Linked DNA regions of Tunicatimonas pelagia. The main gene of each other region encodes a partner of the protein of the gene in region 2 in a complex. Links are inferred from orthologs where the notes say so. Each region holds a gene or a part of one and is shown on either strand. Other genes may lie near its edges. The genes, in order: P0M28_RS09350 and uvrB.

The links.
Region 1: the proteins of uvrB (region 2) and P0M28_RS09350 are in contact, whole or in part, in a crystal structure (PDB 7EGT), measured with the Thermus thermophilus proteins. The link is inferred for Tunicatimonas pelagia from one-to-one orthologs. Residues at the interface, in WP_096411307.1 of Thermus thermophilus: Glu23, Leu25, Arg26, Asp27, Gly28, Glu29, Arg30, Phe31, Arg55, Glu326, Asp327, Phe328, Glu379, Ser382, Gln383, His398, Gly400, Arg401; in WP_096412145.1 of Thermus thermophilus: His654, Arg656, Phe657, Gln666, Asp668, Glu669, Lys680, Arg681, Leu682, Ser683, Lys685, Tyr686, Ala687.

Annotation. Positions count from the first base shown.
Region 1 is NZ_CP120683.1:2,223,735-2,233,573, reverse strand. Bases 2,712-5,678 are described here. They hold P0M28_RS09350 (ATP-dependent helicase), read right to left. Parts: upstream 5,338-5,678; coding sequence 3,085-5,337; downstream 2,712-3,084. Other genes in these bases: P0M28_RS09345 (immunoglobulin-like domain-containing protein), read left to right, coding at 5,512-5,678; P0M28_RS09355 (DUF4290 domain-containing protein), read right to left, coding at 2,712-2,817. Outside these bases: single-stranded-DNA-specific exonuclease RecJ, read left to right, coding at 1-373; P0M28_RS09365 (hypothetical protein), read left to right, coding at 619-840; murA (UDP-N-acetylglucosamine 1-carboxyvinyltransferase), read right to left, coding at 859-2,184; more of P0M28_RS09355, read right to left, coding at 2,188-2,711; more of P0M28_RS09345, read left to right, coding at 5,679-6,051; rpsT (30S ribosomal protein S20), read left to right, coding at 6,208-6,462; RadC family protein, read left to right, coding at 6,536-7,237; P0M28_RS09330 (hypothetical protein), read left to right, coding at 7,282-7,761; P0M28_RS09325 (dienelactone hydrolase family protein), read right to left, coding at 7,769-8,614; P0M28_RS09320 (transporter), read right to left, coding at 8,623-9,468; P0M28_RS09315 (Ig-like domain-containing protein), read right to left, coding at 9,474-9,839. UniProt on the Escherichia coli protein: A helicase with DNA-dependent ATPase activity. Unwinds DNA duplexes with 3'-5' polarity. Translocates on single-stranded DNA with 3'-5' polarity. Initiates unwinding more efficiently from a nicked substrate than double-stranded DNA.
Region 2 is NZ_CP120683.1:949,462-959,330, reverse strand. What follows is about bases 3,380-6,376. They hold uvrB (excinuclease ABC subunit UvrB), read right to left. Parts: upstream 5,892-6,376; coding sequence 3,867-5,891; downstream 3,380-3,866. Other genes in these bases: P0M28_RS03885 (hypothetical protein), read right to left, coding at 6,025-6,376; P0M28_RS03895 (hypothetical protein), read right to left, coding at 3,394-3,822. Outside these bases: P0M28_RS03920 (pyridoxal phosphate-dependent aminotransferase), read right to left, coding at 1-35; P0M28_RS03915 (M42 family metallopeptidase), read left to right, coding at 142-1,191; P0M28_RS03910 (Uma2 family endonuclease), read left to right, coding at 1,258-1,833; P0M28_RS03905 (phosphatase PAP2 family protein), read right to left, coding at 1,863-2,690; P0M28_RS03900 (copper resistance protein NlpE N-terminal domain-containing protein), read left to right, coding at 2,851-3,339; more of P0M28_RS03885, read right to left, coding at 6,377-6,408; P0M28_RS03880 (Rpn family recombination-promoting nuclease/putative transposase), read left to right, coding at 6,456-7,295; P0M28_RS03875 (shikimate dehydrogenase family protein), read right to left, coding at 7,346-8,101; P0M28_RS03870 (outer membrane beta-barrel protein), read right to left, coding at 8,171-8,872; P0M28_RS03865 (M24 family metallopeptidase), read right to left, coding at 8,983-9,869. UniProt on the Escherichia coli protein: The UvrABC repair system catalyzes the recognition and processing of DNA lesions. A damage recognition complex composed of 2 UvrA and 2 UvrB subunits scans DNA for abnormalities.

The DNA.
Region 1 (9,839 bases), 1.3 Mb from region 2 along the record:
CGAAGAGCAAAGGGTGCCGCAGGTTCCGGTAGATATGATGATTTCGCTTACGGAGGTGACTCCCAAATTGTATAATATTATTCGGCAGATGGCTCCCTTTGGCCCCGGCAATATGCGTCCGGTGTTTGTCAGTGAAAATCTGCATATTGCCAACCAAGCTCGTTTATTACGAGAGCAACACCTGAAGCTTGAGGTTTGCCAAAACGGTTGCGCCCCGCTAAATGCCATTGGCTTCCGGATGCCCCATTTGTATGATCTTGTGCAGAAGAATCAGCCATTCAAAATGGCGTATTCCGTAACTGAGAATCATTACAATGGCAAAACTACCTTACAACTGGAAATAAAAGATCTTCAGTTAATGGATGAGCAGTAGTTCATTTACCATGATAGTTAATTGTACTTCTGGTGAATGAAAGAAGAATTTATTTTTCTTTTCAGCGGTTTATCTATAAGTTAGACATCAAATTAGCATTGCCCTCAACAGTTTTGTTCCCCACCTCATTCTTACCCCTGATGTAAGAACTGACTAAGTTTTCGCGAGAGATTACCGAGAAGCTGGCCCTTGTAGGAGCAAATATTGAGGTTAATAATAATTAAACGCCCTCTAATTATACTACCATGAAAAAAATTGTAAAGGCTCTAAGCCGCCAGGAACGAGTACACGGAAGAGTGATCTCAGGTGGTAGCCAGATCTACGAAAATGATGAAGGTCAGGTATTAATTGACGAGATTAAGTACGGATTTTTCGAGAAGAAAAATGGAGCTAGTGCACCAAGTACTGGTCAGTTACATCTCTCTTACGATGCATTTGCTAAGCTCAGAAAAATACTTTTGAACTAAGCAGCTTTCTCTAGCAGATTATTTGGTGAACACCGCACTATCGTAGCGTTCTACCTGGGCACCCAGGTTTTGCAGCCGCTGGTGAATGTTTTGGTAGCCCCGATCAATCTGCTCAATATTATAGATCAGGCTTTCTCCTTCGGCCGAAAGGGCAGCAATTAGTAGAGAAACTCCGGCGCGAATATCGGGCGAAGTCATTGACAACCCCCGCAACGACTGGGAACGGTCTAAACCAATAACGGTAGCGCGGTGCGGGTCGCAAAGAATGATCTGCGCTCCCATATCAATGAGTTTATCCACAAAAAACAAACGGCTCTCAAACATCTTCTGATGAATAAGCACCGTACCCTTAGCTTGAGTAGCCACCACCAAAATAATACTCAGCAAATCGGGAGTCAGTCCGGGCCAGGGGGCATCGGCAATAGTCATGATGGAGCCATCAATGAACGTGTCTATTTCGTAGTGCTCGTTATCGTAGACGTGAATATCATTGCCATTCACATCAAAATTGATTCCCAGCTTGCGGAAGGTAGCGGGAATAACTCCCAGTTGATGAACTCCGGCTCCTTTAATGGTGATGTCTGAGCCAGTCATGGCGGCTAAACCAATGAAGCTTCCCACCTCAATCATGTCGGGTAGCATAGTATGCTCCGTACCCTTCAGTGAAGAAACGCCCTCAATTCTAAGCAAGTTAGAGCCTACGCCTGAAATCTTAGCTCCCATGCGGTTTAGCATTTCGCAGAGCTGCTGCAAGTAGGGTTCGCAAGCAGCATTGTAGATGGTTGTTTCGCCCTCGGCCATGCTAGCGGCCATTACAATATTAGCCGTGCCGGTTACGCTGGCCTCATCCAACAGCATGTAGGTGCCTTTCAGATTCGAGGCATCAATAGTGTAGTAACTATCTTGGGTATCGTAGTTGAATTTGGCTCCTAGCTTCTCGAAGCCCAAAAAGTGCGTATCCAAACGACGGCGACCAATTTTATCACCTCCGGGTTTAGGTAGCGAGGCTTCGCCAAAGCGAGCGAGTAGAGGACCCATCACCATAATGGAGCCGCGTAATGAAGCGGCTTGCTGTTTATATTCGGGAGTATTCAGATAGTTAATATCTACGTTTTTAGCCGTAAAGCGGTACGATTCCTCATCCAGCTTCTCTACTTCTACTCCCATTGAACCTAGCAGTTCAATCAGCTTATTAACATCGCGGATGTTGGGTACTTTGTGGATGGTAACCGGCTCAGGGGTGAGTAGCACCGCGCATAATATCTGCAAAGATTCATTCTTTGCCCCCTGCGGAATAATTTCGCCCTTCAGAGCGTGTCCGCCTTCAATTTTGAAAAATGCCATTTGCTATCGTTTTCGCCGATGATTATTTCGTCGGCCCTTATTATTATTGTTGTTATTGTTATTTCGGGTTTTGGGCTGGTTTATCTCGAACAGGCCTTTCTCTTTTACTTCTTCTTCGGAAATACTCAGCTTACCCCTCGACATCTTTTTCATATCGCGAAGAATAATTTCGTCGTCTATATTTTCCCGGTTCCAGGTGCCATAAAATGTTTTCATCAGCTTACCCAAGTAGATAGTTGCTGCTTTTTTTTCTTCGGCATCTTCTAGCTCTCCGGCCTGCTGAACCAGTTTTTCCAAGTTTTTTCCGTAGTGGCGGTAGCGAACCGGCTCGGTGCTATAGGGAACTCGGTCGGGTTTTTTGGTGAGTATATCCACTTCGGGCGATGGATAAGGCGCATCTACATCTAGAGTAAAGTTGGTCATGATGAACAAGTCATCCCACAGTTTCTGCGTAGTCTCATTATTTTCTTTCACGCTAGGGTTTAGCTGACGCATTAACTCAATCAGCGTGTAGGCATAGCGGGTTCGCTCTTCACCATCTTCTATGGTGGATAGATAATTGGCGAGTTTTTGTACGTTGCGGCCGTATTCTTTCAAAATAATATCGGTCCGGCTGGAATTGTATTCTAACATAGGAATTAATTGACAATGAATAGTTGAAAGTTAGGTAGCTTTTCGGTATCAGCACTCCGAATCGTATGAGTTACGCGAACTCAAATTGGTAGCAAAATTTAGAATGTTACTAGTACAGATTGTCAAGCAATTTTGAAGAAATGACAAGATAAATCTGAATATAAATAATAGATTACCGATGCTAAAGCAGTTATTCGGTTAGATGTGCGCTGCTAAGATAACGAAGAAAACGGATTTTTATGTAAAAATTGCTGAATGATATCCTATCTACTCTTCGTGAATCTTCAGTTTGGCAAAACTAAGTAATAATGTTTTTTCGCCAAAATCATCAAAAATAACTTTAGCCTTTCGGTTGGCACCTTGATGATCGATATTATCTACCCGGCCAAATCCGAACTTAGGGTGCTCTACTTTCATGCCCGATGTGAGCTGACTAGTATCGCTAGGGGCAAAGTCAGGTGAGGCTTTGTAATTACTTTTCTGTTGGGTAGATGTTCTTTGCCGATCGCGCTGAATGCTGTTGAGCAGTACGCGGGCGTGCTTGGTGTCCCCTACGGGCGAGCGAGAACCCAACTCTTTGTTTACCATCATGTAGGCCGGATCAATCTCTTCTAAAAAGCGACTGGGTTCGCAGTTTTTCAACCGACCGAAGCGATAGCGGGTGAGGGCGTAGGATAGCGTTAGCTTTTTCATGGATCGGGTAATGGCCACGTAAAACAGGCGCCGTTCTTCTTCCAGGTCCTGCCGACTGGCCAGCATCATCTGCGAAGGAAACAAGTCTTCTTCCATCCCCACCACATATACGTAAGGAAACTCTAAGCCCTTAGCCATGTGGATGGTCATCAGCGTTACTTTATCCGGATCATCATCTTTGTCCTGATCGGAAGACGTGAGTAGGGCTACCTCCTGTAGAAAGGCGTTCAAACTTTTGTCTTCCACTTCAGGGTCATCCACAAACTCCTTAATGGCGTTCAGTAATTCCTGTACGTTCTCGTAGCGGCTTAAGCCTTCTACCGTCTTATCTTCGTACAACTCTCGCAGCAGTCCCGAACCCTTGGCGATATGGGAAGCAGCATCGAAAGCATCTTTTCGGGCTACTTCTAACCGAAAGCCCTTAACCATATCGGTAAATTGGGTTAAAGCGTTGCCCAGCCGACCGGGAAAAAATTCACCCGATTGTTGCAGTACATCCCAGATGTTGTAACCGTTTTCGTAGGCCGTTACAATCACTTTATCCACCGACGTGGAGCCAATGCCTCGCTTGGGTAGGTTCACAATGCGTCGGAAGGCTTGCTCATCATTAGAGTTGATGGCGTAGCGCATGTAGGCGATTAGGTCTTTAATTTCTTTGCGCTGGTAGAACGAAAGTCCGCCTACTACTTTATACTTGATATTTCGTTTGCGGAGGGCTTCTTCCATTGCCCGCGACTGGCTGTTGGTGCGGTACAGAATCACAAAATCGCGGTAGCGGGCATTCTCATTGCTCTTTGTCTCGAAAATAGAATAGGCTACGAGTCGTCCTTCCTCCTGATCGGAAGTAGCTTTAATCACCTCTACTAAGTCGCCGGTATCGTTAGCTGTCCAGATGTGCTTCTTGAGCTGGGCTTTGTTGCGGGCAATGACTGAGTTAGCCGCGTTGATAATGTTTTGGGTAGAACGGTAGTTTTGTTCCAGCTTAAATACTTGAGCCTCAGAAAAGTCTTTCTGAAAATTGAGAATGTTCTGAATATCCGCTCCTCGAAAAGCGTAGATGCTCTGGGCATCATCTCCCACCACCGAAATATTACGACGAACCGCGGCTAGCTTCTTGGTAATCAAATACTGGGAAACGTTGGTATCCTGAAACTCATCTACTAGTACGTAGCGAAAGCGCTGTTGATACTTGTTTAGCACATCCAGATGCTCGCGAAACAGCACGTTGGTATTAAAGAGCAGGTCGTCAAAGTCCATCGCATCCGACTTAAAGCAACGCTCCACGTACAGCCGGTAGAGCTTCGCCATTTGGGGTTTAGCCGCCGCCTCATCTTCCGCCCGAATAGAAGGATTGTCCTGATAAGCCCGCCAAGAAACTAAACGATTCTTAGCACTGGAAATTCGGTTAAACACCACGTTCGGTTTATACACCTTATCATCCAGTCCTACTTCTTTAAGAATATTTTTGATGAGGGTTTTAGAGTCGTCGGTATCGTAAATCGTAAAGTTGCTGTGGTAACCTAACTTGCTTGCTTCGGCTCGCAAAATACGGGCAAATACGGAGTGAAAGGTGCCCATCCAGAGGTTGCGGGCTTCCGTGCCTACCACGCGCTCAATGCGGTCGCGCATTTCTTTAGCCGCTTTATTAGTGAAGGTTAGCGACAGAATACTGAACGGATCTATCCCTTTCTTTTGAATCAGATAGGCAATGCGGTAAGTAAGTACGCGAGTCTTTCCCGAGCCGGCCCCGGCAATAATGAGGCTCGGCCCTTCGGTATTAATGACCGCCTCGCGTTGCGGTTCGTTCAAACTGTCTAAATAATCCATACACGGTCAGGCTTAGCTACGCAAGGTACAATAAAAAATGGAGACCGGAAACCGGAAAACGAAGACCGAAGCGCAGATTTTGAACGTTAGTAGTAGACAAGAAAATTCGCCAGAATGATAGAATATTGGCTAAAATATCTGTACTATCACCCTAGACATATTAACCTGTCGTGAATGTATACTAAACCGAGTTTTCTGACTTTGTTATTTATCTGTTTACTGCTTTCCTGTAATCAGAATGCGGAAAAAAAGCCATTAGATAACGCAATGGGAGATTCTTCAAGTGCTGATTCAACCGCAGCGGAGAACCGAGCTAAGAAGGAAGAAATGGCTGAGACTGATGAAGCGAATTATTTAGAGGATACCGTTTTCATGAGAATTAATCGGGATACTGTCAAACGCTCTGAACTCGATCAGCCTATTATGCTAACCATTACCAATAATCAGTACGAAGAAATTATGACGGGTGAACGTTACACCATTGAGAAGCTAGAGAGCCAGGAGTGGCGCAAAGTCCCTGGCGATAGATTTTTTAACGATCTAGGCTATATTTTTAAAAAAGGCTCATCTATCGACTTTGATATTCATCTACCAATAGACGGTTATCGTTACGAACCCGGAAAGTACCGAATTAGGAAAGGTTATTCGGTGAAAATTAGAGAGTACGAATACGACGAATATGAACTCTACTCTGAGATAATGATTAATGAGTGATTGCTTTATGTCCATTAATCATTTGTCATCATTCATCAATCATTTCCTGAGGGTTGGTATTTTTTAGAAATATTTCTAAATTTGCAGTCCTTTTAAACTAAAGAAAATTTTTTTCTGTTTCCTAGGGCAAACAGAGATAAATACATTAAGATAATTATGGCAAATCACCAGTCAGCACTTAAGCGAATTCGTTCTAGCGAAACCCGGCGGCTTCGTAACCGCTACCAGTTAAAAACTACTCGAACCTTTATTAAGCGGTTAGAAAACACAACCGATAAGGCTGAAGCTGAAAAGCTGTACAAAGAAGTAGCCGGAATGATTGACAAGTTGGCTAAGAAAAATATTATTCATAAAAACAAAGCGGCGCATCGGAAGTCGCACTTGGCGAAGTACGTAAACCAATTATCGTAAAAAAGTACATACATCATATAGATGAGCCTTATGCTTAGCAAGCGTAAGGCTTTTTTATTTTCTTCGTCTCACTATGAAAGAAACTCATTTGCGAGAGCGAGGAATATTAAGCTGGGCCGAAGAAGACCGTCCCCGAGAAAAACTGTTGCTGAAGGGCCGAGCGGCTTTGTCGGACGCAGAGCTAATTGCCATTTTGATTGGTTCGGGCACCCGCGATAAGAGTGCGGTAGACGTAGCAAAAATTATTCTGCACAGCGTTAATCACAATCTGCACGAACTGGCTAAACTATCGGTAGCCGATTTAAAGAAATTTCCCGGTATTGGTGAGGCCAAAGCCATTAGCATTGTAAGTGCGTTGGAATTGGGAAGAAGACGTAAGGGCAGCGAACCGGTGAAGCGGGAAAAAATTCTAAGCTCGGAAGATGCCTACCGCATTATGCAGCCTTATCTGCTCGATCAGCCCGTAGAGCAATTCTGGATTATTTTGCTCAACCGCGCCAATATGGTCATTAACACCCACTGCATCAGTCAAGGCGGAGTGAGCGGTACCGTAGCCGACCCCAAAACGATTTTCAAAGAGGCACTGGAGAAACTAGCCAGTTCTATTGTGCTAGTGCATAATCATCCGTCGGGTAATCTAAAACCCAGCGAAGCGGATATTCATCTTACCCGCAAACTCAAGGAAGCGGGGAAGCATCTGGATTTACCCGTGCTGGACCACATTATTTTTACTGACCAGAGTTATCTAAGCTTTGCTGATGAAGGGATTTTGTAAAATGTTCTGATTTCTCTAAGTTAGGAAGCATATTTTGCTCTCTAATGAAAAAACAACTACAGTTTCCCCTACGAATTAGTAGCCGTCACTTACTTACGTTTAAAATTTTTGCCTGCGCCGGAGTCGCTCTGATCGTATTGGCTGTAACTTGGCTTTTCCTTACTGATCCGCCTGAAAATCTATTGGATGCGATTACATTCATTGGTGGTTGGATACCGCTTATTGTTATTTTGATTCTCGCGCTTGTCAGATTCAAACGCTACCGTAATGTCATTTGGAACGATGACCACCTGTTAGTGAAAGATAAATACGATATTATCATTCCGCTCAGCGAGGTACGAAAAGTAGAATTGAAAACGCTGAACGGCGTACACCAAGTACATTTACTAGAAGAACATCCGTATTTAGGTGATTCTTTCTATTTTTTAGGGTCACTGAATTACTTTTTTCGGCACAAGAAAATAGATCTTACTACTCAAGCACTGAATGAACGCATTGCTCAAGCAAAACAGGAAGCGGCTTAGCAGGAAATTACAAACGTTCCTTCAAGAAAGCTAACGTTTTATCGTACGCATCCCGAGCAGCATCTTCGTCGTAGCGGGAGCCACTGGGGTTGGCAAAGCCGTGATCGGCCTCGTACATGTGGACGGTAATCTTTTTATCGGCTTCTTTCATCTTCTGCTCAAACTCTTCTACTACCTGCGGGGTGATATAGCCGTCGTACTCCGCAAAAATACCAAGTACATCAGTCTCAATCTCTTTAATCTGCGCCATATCCTGTACGGGCATGCCGTAATACATCACGCAGCCAATAGCTTGCTCATTGGCTAAAATGGTAGACTGCAACGACCAGCCACCGCCAAAGCACCAACCGATGGTAGCAATTTCGGCATTTTCCCCTGCGTGCCCGATCGCTCCGTTAATAATTGCGTTGGCTCGATCGGTAGATACCGATTGCATATATTTTTGGGCTAATTCCCGAGTGGTAGCCACTTTCCCGTCGTAGATGTCTAGTGCCATCACGTGGACGTTATCTAAGTCTTTATGCAGCTTGTCGGCTTCTCGCTTAATGTGGCTGTTGAGTCCCCACCATTCATGTATGACCAACAAATATTGATTAGATTCTTCTTTGGCTTCCAAATAATAGGCAGTTCCTTGCTGCCCGTCGGGCGTAGCAAACGTGATTTCTTCGCCCCGCGCATTTTCGTGAGTATACTTCACCAAATCATGCTTTCCCCGAAAGGTAGGATCATCGGCTAAGGAAGCAAACAGTTCGGTATTTTCGGCATCAGACGAACCACAAACGGTGATACCTTCTTGGGCCCAAACGGTTTGAGTGAATAAGATAGTTAGCAAGAAAAATGAGAAGTACTTCATCAGAATGATTAGAATGTGTAGAACAAACCTACGCCGTAGTTAGGATTGGCCAGTATTCGCCGTCCAAATGCAGCAAACCCAGCATTAACGATAACTCCGAAATTATCACGAATGTTGTAAGCAACTTCGGGGGTAATCGCTAGAAACTCTAAGTTATTAGCAAAAATACTGTTTCCTCCCCCATCTTCAGTATCTCCGTTCATAAACGATTCTACTCCATAAAATCGTAGTTGGGTAATCCAGCGGTCGTTCCAGGAGCGACCAATCTCGAGTCCGTAGCGAAATTCATCGGAGAAATCCCTAGTACGATTATTAAATCCGACCAGAGCCGTAGCGTAGAAATTCCCGAGGGCACGACTCGCTTCTAATGTAAGAAGTTGATTAAACTCACCATCGCCAGTTTGCAAAAGCCCGGTTTCCCCACCCTCAGTTTCGCCTAAAGGTAAACCTAAGGTGAGACCTACCGCTAGCACCACCGGACCGTTTTGTAACAGCCCGTACTTGAGGCCAATATCGGTATCCCCGATGCTATTCACCACGTCACCGGGATCAGACGGACGCCCCGAAGTGTATTCTACTTCATTTAGCGTGCTACGCACGAAAAAGGGAACGTAAAGGGTGCCGGTCAGTCGACTGGTAAATCCGTATTCTAAATAGGCACTGGTGGTATAAAGGCTAACAGTGGTAATATCTACTATTTCACCGTCAGGCTGATAAAACTGATTAGCAATAATAAAATTCTGCCCTAGCTTAAAGTATCCCGATTTGAGAGGTTGCGTCCAACCCCCTCCAGCCAAAACTACCGATGGAAGGATAAACACGCTAATGAGTAAGAGTATGCGAATGGATTTCATAGTTATTACGCGTCTAAATCGGCCAGACCAAAAGTGATTCGGAAGGGTTTACAAAGAATGATGATATAGCGGTACGTATCCAGTTCAATATTTTCGTTGATGTCACTAATATTGAAGGTCTGGGCTCCGCTCAGATTATCGGAAATATCAGCAATCTCCACTCCTTGCACAGCGACGGTATCGCCTGCGGTGCTGTTAGCCAAGTACAAAAAAGTACCCGCTGCAAATTCGGTTTCAAAATCCTCGCTGGTCGTGAGAATAAGTTCGCCATCTTCGTTCAGACTGAGAGTCCCCATTCCTTTGGCATCGTAACTACCAACCCCTTGAAAAGTACCCATGCGAGCGGTTGCCCCAACGATTACTGAGAAGGG
Region 2 (9,869 bases):
TCGCTGGCACCTTCTCTTAGTAACCGTTGTCTCATGCTTACTCATTTTATTGTCGGGCGAAATTACGTAATTTTGACCTCGCAATAGTATCAAATAAGTGCAGATTGCGATTCCAAGTTAAAATCACACGGTAAAACAATTATGAACGTAGACTTACTGAAGAACATTTGTGAAGAAGCCGGTGCCCCTGGCTTTGAAGAGCGAGTACGCCAACTAGTCATTAAAGAAGTAGAACCGCTAGTAGACCATTGGGAAGTGGATAATATGGGCAGCGTGGTTACGATAAAGAAAAGTAAAAATAATCCGGATGGTAAGAAAGTAATGGTAGCCGCTCATATGGATGAAATTGGCTTTATGGTTACTCACGTAGATGATAATGGTTTCATTCGCTTTCATACCTTGGGTGGTTTTGACCCTAAAACTTTGACCGCTCAGCGAGTAATTGTCCACGGAAAGAAAGACTTGGTGGGTGTAATGGGCAGCAAACCCATCCACGTGATGACACCCGAAGAACGCAACAAAAACCCGAAGACCACCGACTACTTTATCGATTTGGGTATGAAAGCCGACGAAGTAAAAGAACTAGTGAGTGTTGGCAACCCCATTACCCGCGAGCGGGAATTAATTGAGATGGGCGACTGTGTGAATTGCAAGTCGCTTGATAACCGAGTATCAGTGTTCATTTTGATTGAAACATTACGACAACTAGGCGACGTACCCTACGATGTGTACGGCGTATTCACCGTGCAAGAGGAAGTAGGTTTACGCGGTGCCAACGTAGCTGCTCACGCTATTAACCCTGATTTTGGCTTCGGACTAGATGTTACCATCGCTTTTGATCTGCCGGGTGCACAAGCTCATCAGAAAATCACCTCGCTCGGCGAAGGGGCGGCTATCAAGGTAATGGACGGTTCTACCATCTGCGACTATCGCATGGTAGAGTTTATGAAGCAAACTGCCGAGAAGAACAATATTAAATGGCAACCCGAAATACTCACTGCTGGAGGTACTGATACCGCTGGAGTGCAACGGATGGGTAAGCAAGGTTCCATTGCCGGGGCAATTTCCATTCCTACCCGCCACCTACACCAAGTGATTGAAATGGCAAATAAAGATGACATTGATGGCTGTATCCAACTGCTGAAAGTTTGTCTGGAAACCCTCGATCAATACGATTGGGCGCACCGGTAAAAAAAAGTAGCCTACTGGTAATTTTCGGAGTAGTCAGGTATCAGCAAAATTTCTTATCTTCCGTATATGGAAAAGTACGCCATCAAGCTGCCCAAGAGTCTACAGTTCACCGACGACGAGTTCTACGATTTCTGTCAGGAGAACCGTGACTTACGATTTGAACGAAACGCGCACGGAGAAATTATTATTATGTCACCTACCGGAGGACTTACTGGGAAAAGAAACGGTAAATTAAGTGCTAAATTAGACTACTGGAACGAAGAAGCTGGTCTTGGTGAGGTATTCAATTCCTCTACGGGCTTTCTTCTTCCCAATGGAGCCATGCGCTCCCCAGATGCCGCGTGGGTAGCTACGTCTCGCTGGGAAGCGCTATCCTACGAAGAACAAGAGAAATTTCCCCCGCTATGTCCTGATTTTGTGGTGGAGTTAGTTTCCCCTTCGGATACGCTGAAAACTTCTCAGGAAAAGATGGTGGAGTGGATGGATAATGGCTGCCAAATGGGATGGCTGATTTATCCCAAAGAAGAAAAGGTTTGGGCGTACTATGACAATAAGGTTGAAGAGTTCATTGGGTTTGACCAAGTTCTTTTGGGACAAACTGTACTTCCTGGCTTTACCTTTGATCTAGCCTGGCTGAGGTAAGAATATTGTCTGGCGAAGCAGTCGTACTTTTAAAGAACAAATGTGACCTGGATCATAGGCTGCATTACCGGAGGACTGCTTACGGTAGCACTTAGTTGCACCCTATCCTGACCTACCTGATGTAAGTGAGGAATCAGATAGCCGAGGGAAGCTCCTACTACGTAGCCCGTTATAACATCCGTAGGGAAATGCTTCCCGGCTCGGTAGCGAAAGTAACCTGTAGCAGCCGGAAGAATAGCAGCAGTCGTCCAAGCCACTGCCCGAATGCCAGGATCGTCTACGTAGTCTGAGATCACTTTTGCGGTAAAGAATGACATGGCCGCTGCGTAGGAAGTATGGCCGGAAAAATAAGAGAAATTATTCCCTCGCATTGTGCGTATTTCATCAGGATTGTTGCTGTTATACGTGTACGGTCGGGGACGTGCTGCTAGAGCCTTGGTAATCCCAGTTAGGGTTTCGTTGATAGCGAGGGTTTCTAATAAAATTACTCCCAATGTACCAGCATCAGCCCGAGCGTTATCGAATGCTAACAGAGTGAGCGGTATTGCCAGAGAGACTCCCACCAACACATCACTAGTGATTCTAGCACCCTCCCGGTAGGTACCATCGGATAGTTGGTCCAACGCTAGCACATCGTTAATATCGAGTTCTTCTACCTCCGCTAGTTTGAGTGTCTCCCGATTATTGCGGAGTATGGCACCCACAACTGTTCCAGTAGCACCTACTGAGAGTAAAGTAGTTTCCCGAGCAGTCTTTAACTCGTAACCCTGACTATAAGCGAAATACTGTCCGGATAATATAAAAAATAGGGCAGTTCCCCAGGGAAACCACCAAAGCGGATGCTTATTGATCTTCATGTTAGATTAAAAAATTAAAAGTGGACTATAGCTTAATCTACGACGAATAGTAAAGTTTTAAATATGATGTAGTATTTAACCTAAAATGATATAAATAATAAAATAGTTATAAAGTATATTTGAATAATAATCATATTAACAAGTCTAAAATTTTATTGACGTGAAAAATTTACAAAAACTATTTTCGTCAGCACTGACACTGTGCTTAGCTATTACCCTATTTTCTTGCGGTAACGATGACGAAGAAGCAATTTTTGCTGAGGCTGATCTGATGGGTGAGTGGACAGTGAGTTCTACTGAGATTAATATTCCTGGTATGGATTTGCCAGCAGAACAAATGGCTCTATTTGGAGCAATACTTAGTATACCCGAAGGAACTACTATTCAGCTAAACAATGATAAAACTTACGAGCAGGAAGGTGCTGAGCTTGGCTTTCTGACTACTAATGAAAGTGGTACTTGGAAATTAGAAGGTGGTAAGACACTGGTTTTAACCAGTCAGGATAATGAAGATAAGCAGTATCAAATTCGATCATTGAATAGCGAAAGTGCTGTGTGGTACATCTCAGAAAAAATGGAAAGCGGTGATGTTAGTATTCCGGGAGCAACGGAAGTGACTGTTGAAAGCACTATCAGTCTAAAAAAGTAGCAAAATATCACCTTGTCTCTACAGCCGCACCTTCTTCTGAAGGTGCGGTTTTTTTTATAGCCGATAGCCTACTCCGACCCGCAGAGCAGCGTTGCCTCGTTCAAAATAATAGTCGCCAATTACTTCAATGCGCCAGTTATTATTGATGGCTCGTCCGTAGCCCAATCCAGCCGCGTAATCTACTTCATCACTAATTAGCGGACGCAAGCGCAGAAATATCGGATCAATCGGGTATAGTCGCATGCCGGGAATAAAGCTTAGTCTGTTCGGGGCTGTCCAATATTCTACTCCTGCCGTGAGCGCCAACTGCCGAATCAAGAAATAATTGGCTTCTACACTAAACTGAGCCTTGTCAACAAATTCAAACGGGTCACGATTATCCGTTTTGTAGGCATCAATGCCAAAATTGAATAGAAACTGAGCTTGAGACGTTGAGCTATAAAAAAGAAATAGGAAAAAGGTTAGGTAAAAAAGGTGCTTCATACGATAGTCAGGATGATAGATTTAGCAAAAGCTAAAATTAGGCATTATTCCTGATTTTCGTATAATTTCTTCAGGTCATTCAACTCGTCGCGTAGGCGGGCGGCCTCCATAAAATTGAGTTCTTTAGCCGCCTTTTCCATACTTTTCTTGGTTTGATTCATTAGCTTCTCTAAGTCAGGTTTACTCATGTAGGCAACTACCGGATCAGCGGCAATACTCGTTTGGTCGGGACCCGCGTAAGCCTTGGCGGGGGCTTTTCGGGAGTCGGCTACCTTGGTCTGACCCATAATGGCTTCCTTCGATTTGAGTACGGTTTTCGGGGTGATACCGTGCTTTTTGTTATACTCCATCTGCTTATTACGGCGACGGTTGGTTTCGTCAATCGCTACCTGCATCGAGCTAGTGATTTTATCGGCGTACATAATGCACATGCCATTCTCATTCCGAGCCGCTCGTCCAATAGTCTGTACCAGCGAACGTTCGTTCCGTAGAAACCCTTCTTTATCAGCATCCAGAATAGCCACCAGCGATACTTCCGGTAAATCCAGCCCTTCCCGTAGCAGATTGACTCCCACTAGCACATCGAATTCGCCCAACCGTAAGCCTCGTAGAATTTCTACCCGATCCAGCGGTTTTATATCTGAGTGAATGTATTGACTTTGTACGCCGGCTCGCTCCAAGAACTTCTGCATTTCTTCTGCCATTCGCTTTGTAAGCGTAGTGATTAGCACCCGCTCGCTTTTCTTCACCCGATCATCAATTTCACCCAGCAAATCGTCAATCTGATTGACACTCGGGCGAACTTCAATCACCGGGTCAAGCAAGCCCGTCGGGCGAATCACCTGTTCTACCACCACTCCGTCGGATTCGCGCAATTCGTAGTCGCCGGGGGTAGCACTCACGTAAACAATTTGGTTAATCATCATCTCAAATTCATTGAACGTAAGTGGGCGATTATCCAGGGCCGATGGTAGGCGGAAGCCATAATCCACTAAGTTCACTTTACGGGAACGGTCGCCCCCCCACATGGCTCGCACTTGAGGTACGGTTACGTGGCTCTCGTCAATAACCATTAAGTAATCTTCCGGAAAATAATCGAGCAAGCAGAACGGACGTTGCCCAGGTTCGCGACGATCAAAGTAGCGGGAGTAGTTCTCAATACCGGAGCAGTAGCCCAGCTCCCGAATCATTTCCAGATCGAATTCGGTACGTTCTTGAATGCGCTTGGCTTCCAGGTATCGCTGTTCTTTTTCAAAGCTACCAATTTGAGCTACCAGATCGTCTTGTATTTCGTGAATGGCTACCTGCTGGGTATCTTTACCCGTAACAAATAAGTTGGCCGGATAAATAGTGACTAGTCGCTCTTCGGCTTGCTTCTTACCCGTGTGCGGATCAATCCGGTGGATGGCTTCAATTTCATCGCCCCAGAAGTAGATACGATAGGCAAAGTCGGCGTAGGCAATAAAAATATCTACCGTATCGCCCTTCACCCGGAAGTTGCCCCGTCGGAATTCCCCTTCGGTGCGGCTGTACAAAATATCGACCAGCGAATAGAGCAACTTTTGGCGGGAAAGCACATCTCCCTCCTGAAGCTTAACTACGTTTTTGCCAAACTCATCAGGGTTCCCTAACCCGTAGATGCAGGAAACCGAAGCCACAATCAGTACATCGCGCCGACCAGAGAGCAAAGCCGAAGTAGCACTTAGCCGAAGCTTTTCAATCTCATCATTAATTTGTAAGTCCTTTTCAATGTAGGTATTGTTGGTAGGAATGTACGCCTCGGGTTGGTAGTAATCGTAGTAAGAGATAAAGTACTCTACGGCATTCTGCGGAAAAAACTGCTTGAACTCCCCGTAGAGCTGAGCTGCCAAGGTTTTGTTGTGGCTAATAACGAGGGTAGGCCGATTCAGTTCGGCTACTACGTTAGCAACCGTAAACGTTTTGCCCGACCCGGTTACTCCCAGTAGGGTTTGCGCTCGTTCTCCGGTTTCTGTGCCTCGTACCAGTTGGTTAATAGCTTCGGGCTGGTCGCCAGTAGGTTGATAGTCAGAAGTGAGGATGAAATCCATATTTCAATTAACAATGTGCAGTGTGCAGTGTGCAGTGTGCAATGTACAATTAGCAGTGTACAAAGAACAACAATCAGGAAGGGTTAGTTTGGCTGATGTTGAATGAATAATGATTAATGAATGGTGGTGAAGGTTAGTCAATAGGTTGAGACTTTTGATAGTAGAATTTTTCGTGGATAATCAATCCGTCGCGCCACTGCTGTACCGAAACTTCGGTGAGTTGCGATGTTATGCCTTGAAGGTTCGTAAAAAGGATTTTCCACTCGCTAAACACTACGTTTTTCCGAGTATCAATTGCCTGATTGATCAGCTTGCTTTGTACATGAGCAACTCTAGACAGGTTTAGCTTCTCGTTTTCCAGACAGATTTTTTTACCTACTCGCGGTGATTCTTCATTTTCCTGGACAATTACATCGTTTCCATAAAACTGCTGTATTGCTCGGAGTGTATCGCCAGCAATAATCATAGCATTCAGCTGCTCAACTTTTACAGTCCATCCCAATTGGTCATTATTCATCACTCATTATTCATTAATCATTACTCTAAAATAGCTAAATTTACGGTATGGAACGCTACATCAATCCGCTAACCGACTATGGTTTTAAAAAGCTGTTTGGAACAGAACCTAATAAGGATTTACTGACTGATTTTTTGAATCAGCTACTACCGCCTCACCATCGCATTCAAAAGCTAAATTACGCTAAGAACGAACATTTAGGTGTTGGTCTGATAGACCGGAAAGCAATCTTTGATATATACTGCGAGGGGGAAAATGGAGATAAATTTATAGTGGAAGTACAAAAAGCAAAACAGAATTACTTCAAGGATAGAACGGTCTATTACTCTACATTTCCTATTCAGGAACAAGCCAAACAAGGCGATTGGAGTTTTCGGTTGACAGCAGTTTATACGGTAGGCATTCTTGATTTCGTGTTTGACGATCATCAAAATGAAGAAACAATATTGCACACCATCAAACTGAAAGACCAGGACTGCCGTACCTTCTACGAAAAGTTGACTTACATTTACATTGAGCTTCCCAAGTTTAAGAAAACGGAAGAGCAGTTAGAATCTCAGTTTGAAAAATGGCTCTATGTGCTACGCTATCTTTCGCAGTTGCAAGATCGGCCCAAAGCGTTACAGGAGCGAGTGTTTCAGAAACTTTTCAAGGCAGCCGAGATAGCGAAATTTAATAAACAGGAACGTGCTTCTTACGAAGAAAGTGTAAAGTACTACCGCGACATCAAAAACGTAGTAGATACCTCACACCAGGAGGGGAAAGAAGAAGGAAAAGAAGAAGAAAGAATAGAAGTGGCTAAGCGAGGTTTAGCAAAAGGTTATTCTACAGAAGTGATCTCGGATATGACCGGGCTTTCCACTGAGGAAATTGAGAAACTAAAATAATGATTAATGAACAATGAGTGATGAGCAATGAAGGAGCACTTTATTTATCATTAATCATCAATATTGTTCCAGAACTTCCAGCTTTTTTCGGCTTGTAGATGAAGCATTTCTAGGCCATTCTTCGTTTTTGCGCCTCGTGCTTGGGCTAATTTCATGAAGGCAGTTTCTGCGGGATTGTACACCAAATCGTAGCAAAAATGTTTTGAGGTTATTTGCTGGTAGTTGAGATCAGGATGAGTCTCGGTTTGCGGACTCATACCGAGCGGAGTAGTATTGATAATGAGAGGGTAACCGCCTAAATTTTTTTGTTTGAGGTCAGCGTAAGAAATAGCTGTTTCGCTGGTCTGACGAGAGACATAGGTATAGCCAACACCCAAATCTTGTAGTACACAGACAACTGCTTTAGAAGCCCCTCCCGTACCTAGTACCAATGCCTGATCTACCGCAGTTTCACCCAGCCACGGCAGCAACGAATCTCGGAAGCCGTAATAATCTGAATTAAAGCCTACTTTTCTGGTTTTTTTAACCCGGACTGTATTCACCGCTCCGATGCGTTCGGCTACCGGATCAAGTTCGTCTACGTACTTCATCACCTGCTGCTTGTAGGGAATAGTAACATTCAAACCCCGTAAATTGGGCTGTTCTAATACCTTGTTGGGCAGCTCATCAATCGTTTTTATCTCAAACAGCTCGTAGGCTGAGTCGGTAATACCTTCTTGCTGAAACTTTTCAGTAAAATACTGCTTTGAGAAGGAGTGACTTAGCGGGTAGCCAATTAGTCCGTAAAGATGTTCAATATCACCCACAGTAATAGTAAGTTTTGGAAGAAGTTTTTCTACTCTTCACCTGTTTTACCTTGATTCAGAATGCTATAGTTAGTTCACCCGATAGGTTAGTCCGAACCGTATTAGTCTGCTGTAAGCTTCATTCGTTCCCCCAATGAAGCCTGATTTATAGTTTTTAATTCCTCGGGAATAACCAACGTATCCACCGTATTTACCTTTACTTACATTTGCCTGAATTCTTGGTCTGATATCAGTATCAATCGTCTTTCGGTCTCTTTCAGTGGTGTAATCTTGAGTGCCTGCTTCAGCGTTTCCTTTTTCTTGAGCACTAAGGCAGTAACCAATATCCATTCCTACCGAAAGGTCAATTGACGTTTGTGCAACGGCCCATCGGTAGCCAATTTTAGGAAATAGATTGATAAATCTGTTACGCAAATAGGTTTGTCCATCAGCCGCTATTGGCATACCTCCTCCACCATTGCCAGAAACTCGGGTAATTTCCACTTTACTTCTGAGTAGTTCATACCCTAGTTCGGCTCCAATAAGAAAATTGCTGTTGAAGAATTGAGTTATACTCGTTGAGATACCGTAGCTTAGGCCACCTTGCGAGCCATAAGGAGTATTTGTGTAACCATCTCCCTGAGCATTCAAATTTATCCAAGACGAACTTACGGCTGATTCTCCTGCAAAAGAAAAAAGCCCTGAGTTTAGGTTTACATTAATATCGGTAGATTGACAATAGGTGTTGGTAAAGTGAAAAAGTAAGTAAACTGCCAGTAGTACTTTTTTCATAGTGTATCTTTCAGTTACGTGAAATTAATAGTTGACTATTAGCATGACACCTATCAACCAGATAACGTTGTATTCTACCGAAAATAACGATTGCTAAGTTACCATTGTGCCTAGTATTCTACCACCTCGTTCACCCGCTGGCGAGGAATAAGAAATAACTCTTTCTGACGACCATCCAGGTAACGCACGTTTTCACCATCAAAGAACGCATCTTCTTCCACCATCATCCGCACTTCTTTATCCCACTCCGAAATAAACACCGCTGCATTCAATTCAATAGAATAGGCCGTATTGGCGTACATCGGGTAATCGCCCTTTACTGGTACTCCACCCTGCTGATCCCATAGTCCGATAGTAGGCCCTGAACCATGACCGTAGTAGCCGATGGGGTGGGTGTAAATAGTTGGTTTAATGCCCTCAGCTTTGGCCTCCTCAATGGAGGCTAGTAAAATTTCATTGCCTGTACGACCGACCCGAAAGTTATCGGTAAGGATATCCATCAGTCGCAGGGCCGTCTGGTGAGCTTCGCGTAGGTAGGGTGGTGCTTCAGTTTCCCCGGGTTTAAGCACGTAGGCATTTTCCTGGGTATCTGTATTCATATCCAAATACGTAATGCCAAAATCTACGTGCAACAGATCGCCGGGCATAATTACTTGTTTGTCCGGTCGTTTAGAGAAATTACGCTTTTGCTCCGTGTTGCTCGGGTCAGCTCGTTGTACATCAACTGTTGGGTGAAACCACGCATCCAAACCGAGTTCATTTATCCGGTTGCGGTACCACCATACTACTTCTTCGGTAGTGGTAACTCCGGGGTGCACTACTTTTTCCGAGAAGCCTTCGGCGATAATATGGTGAGCAATTCGGGCGATATGCTCGTACAGCATCTCTTCTCGTTCGGTACGAGTCTCCAGCCAGCCAATAGCGAGTTTCTCGGCCGAGACAACCTTCTTAGCCTGAGCGGTGGAAAGCGCAGCTATCAAGTGTAAATAGTCAGTAT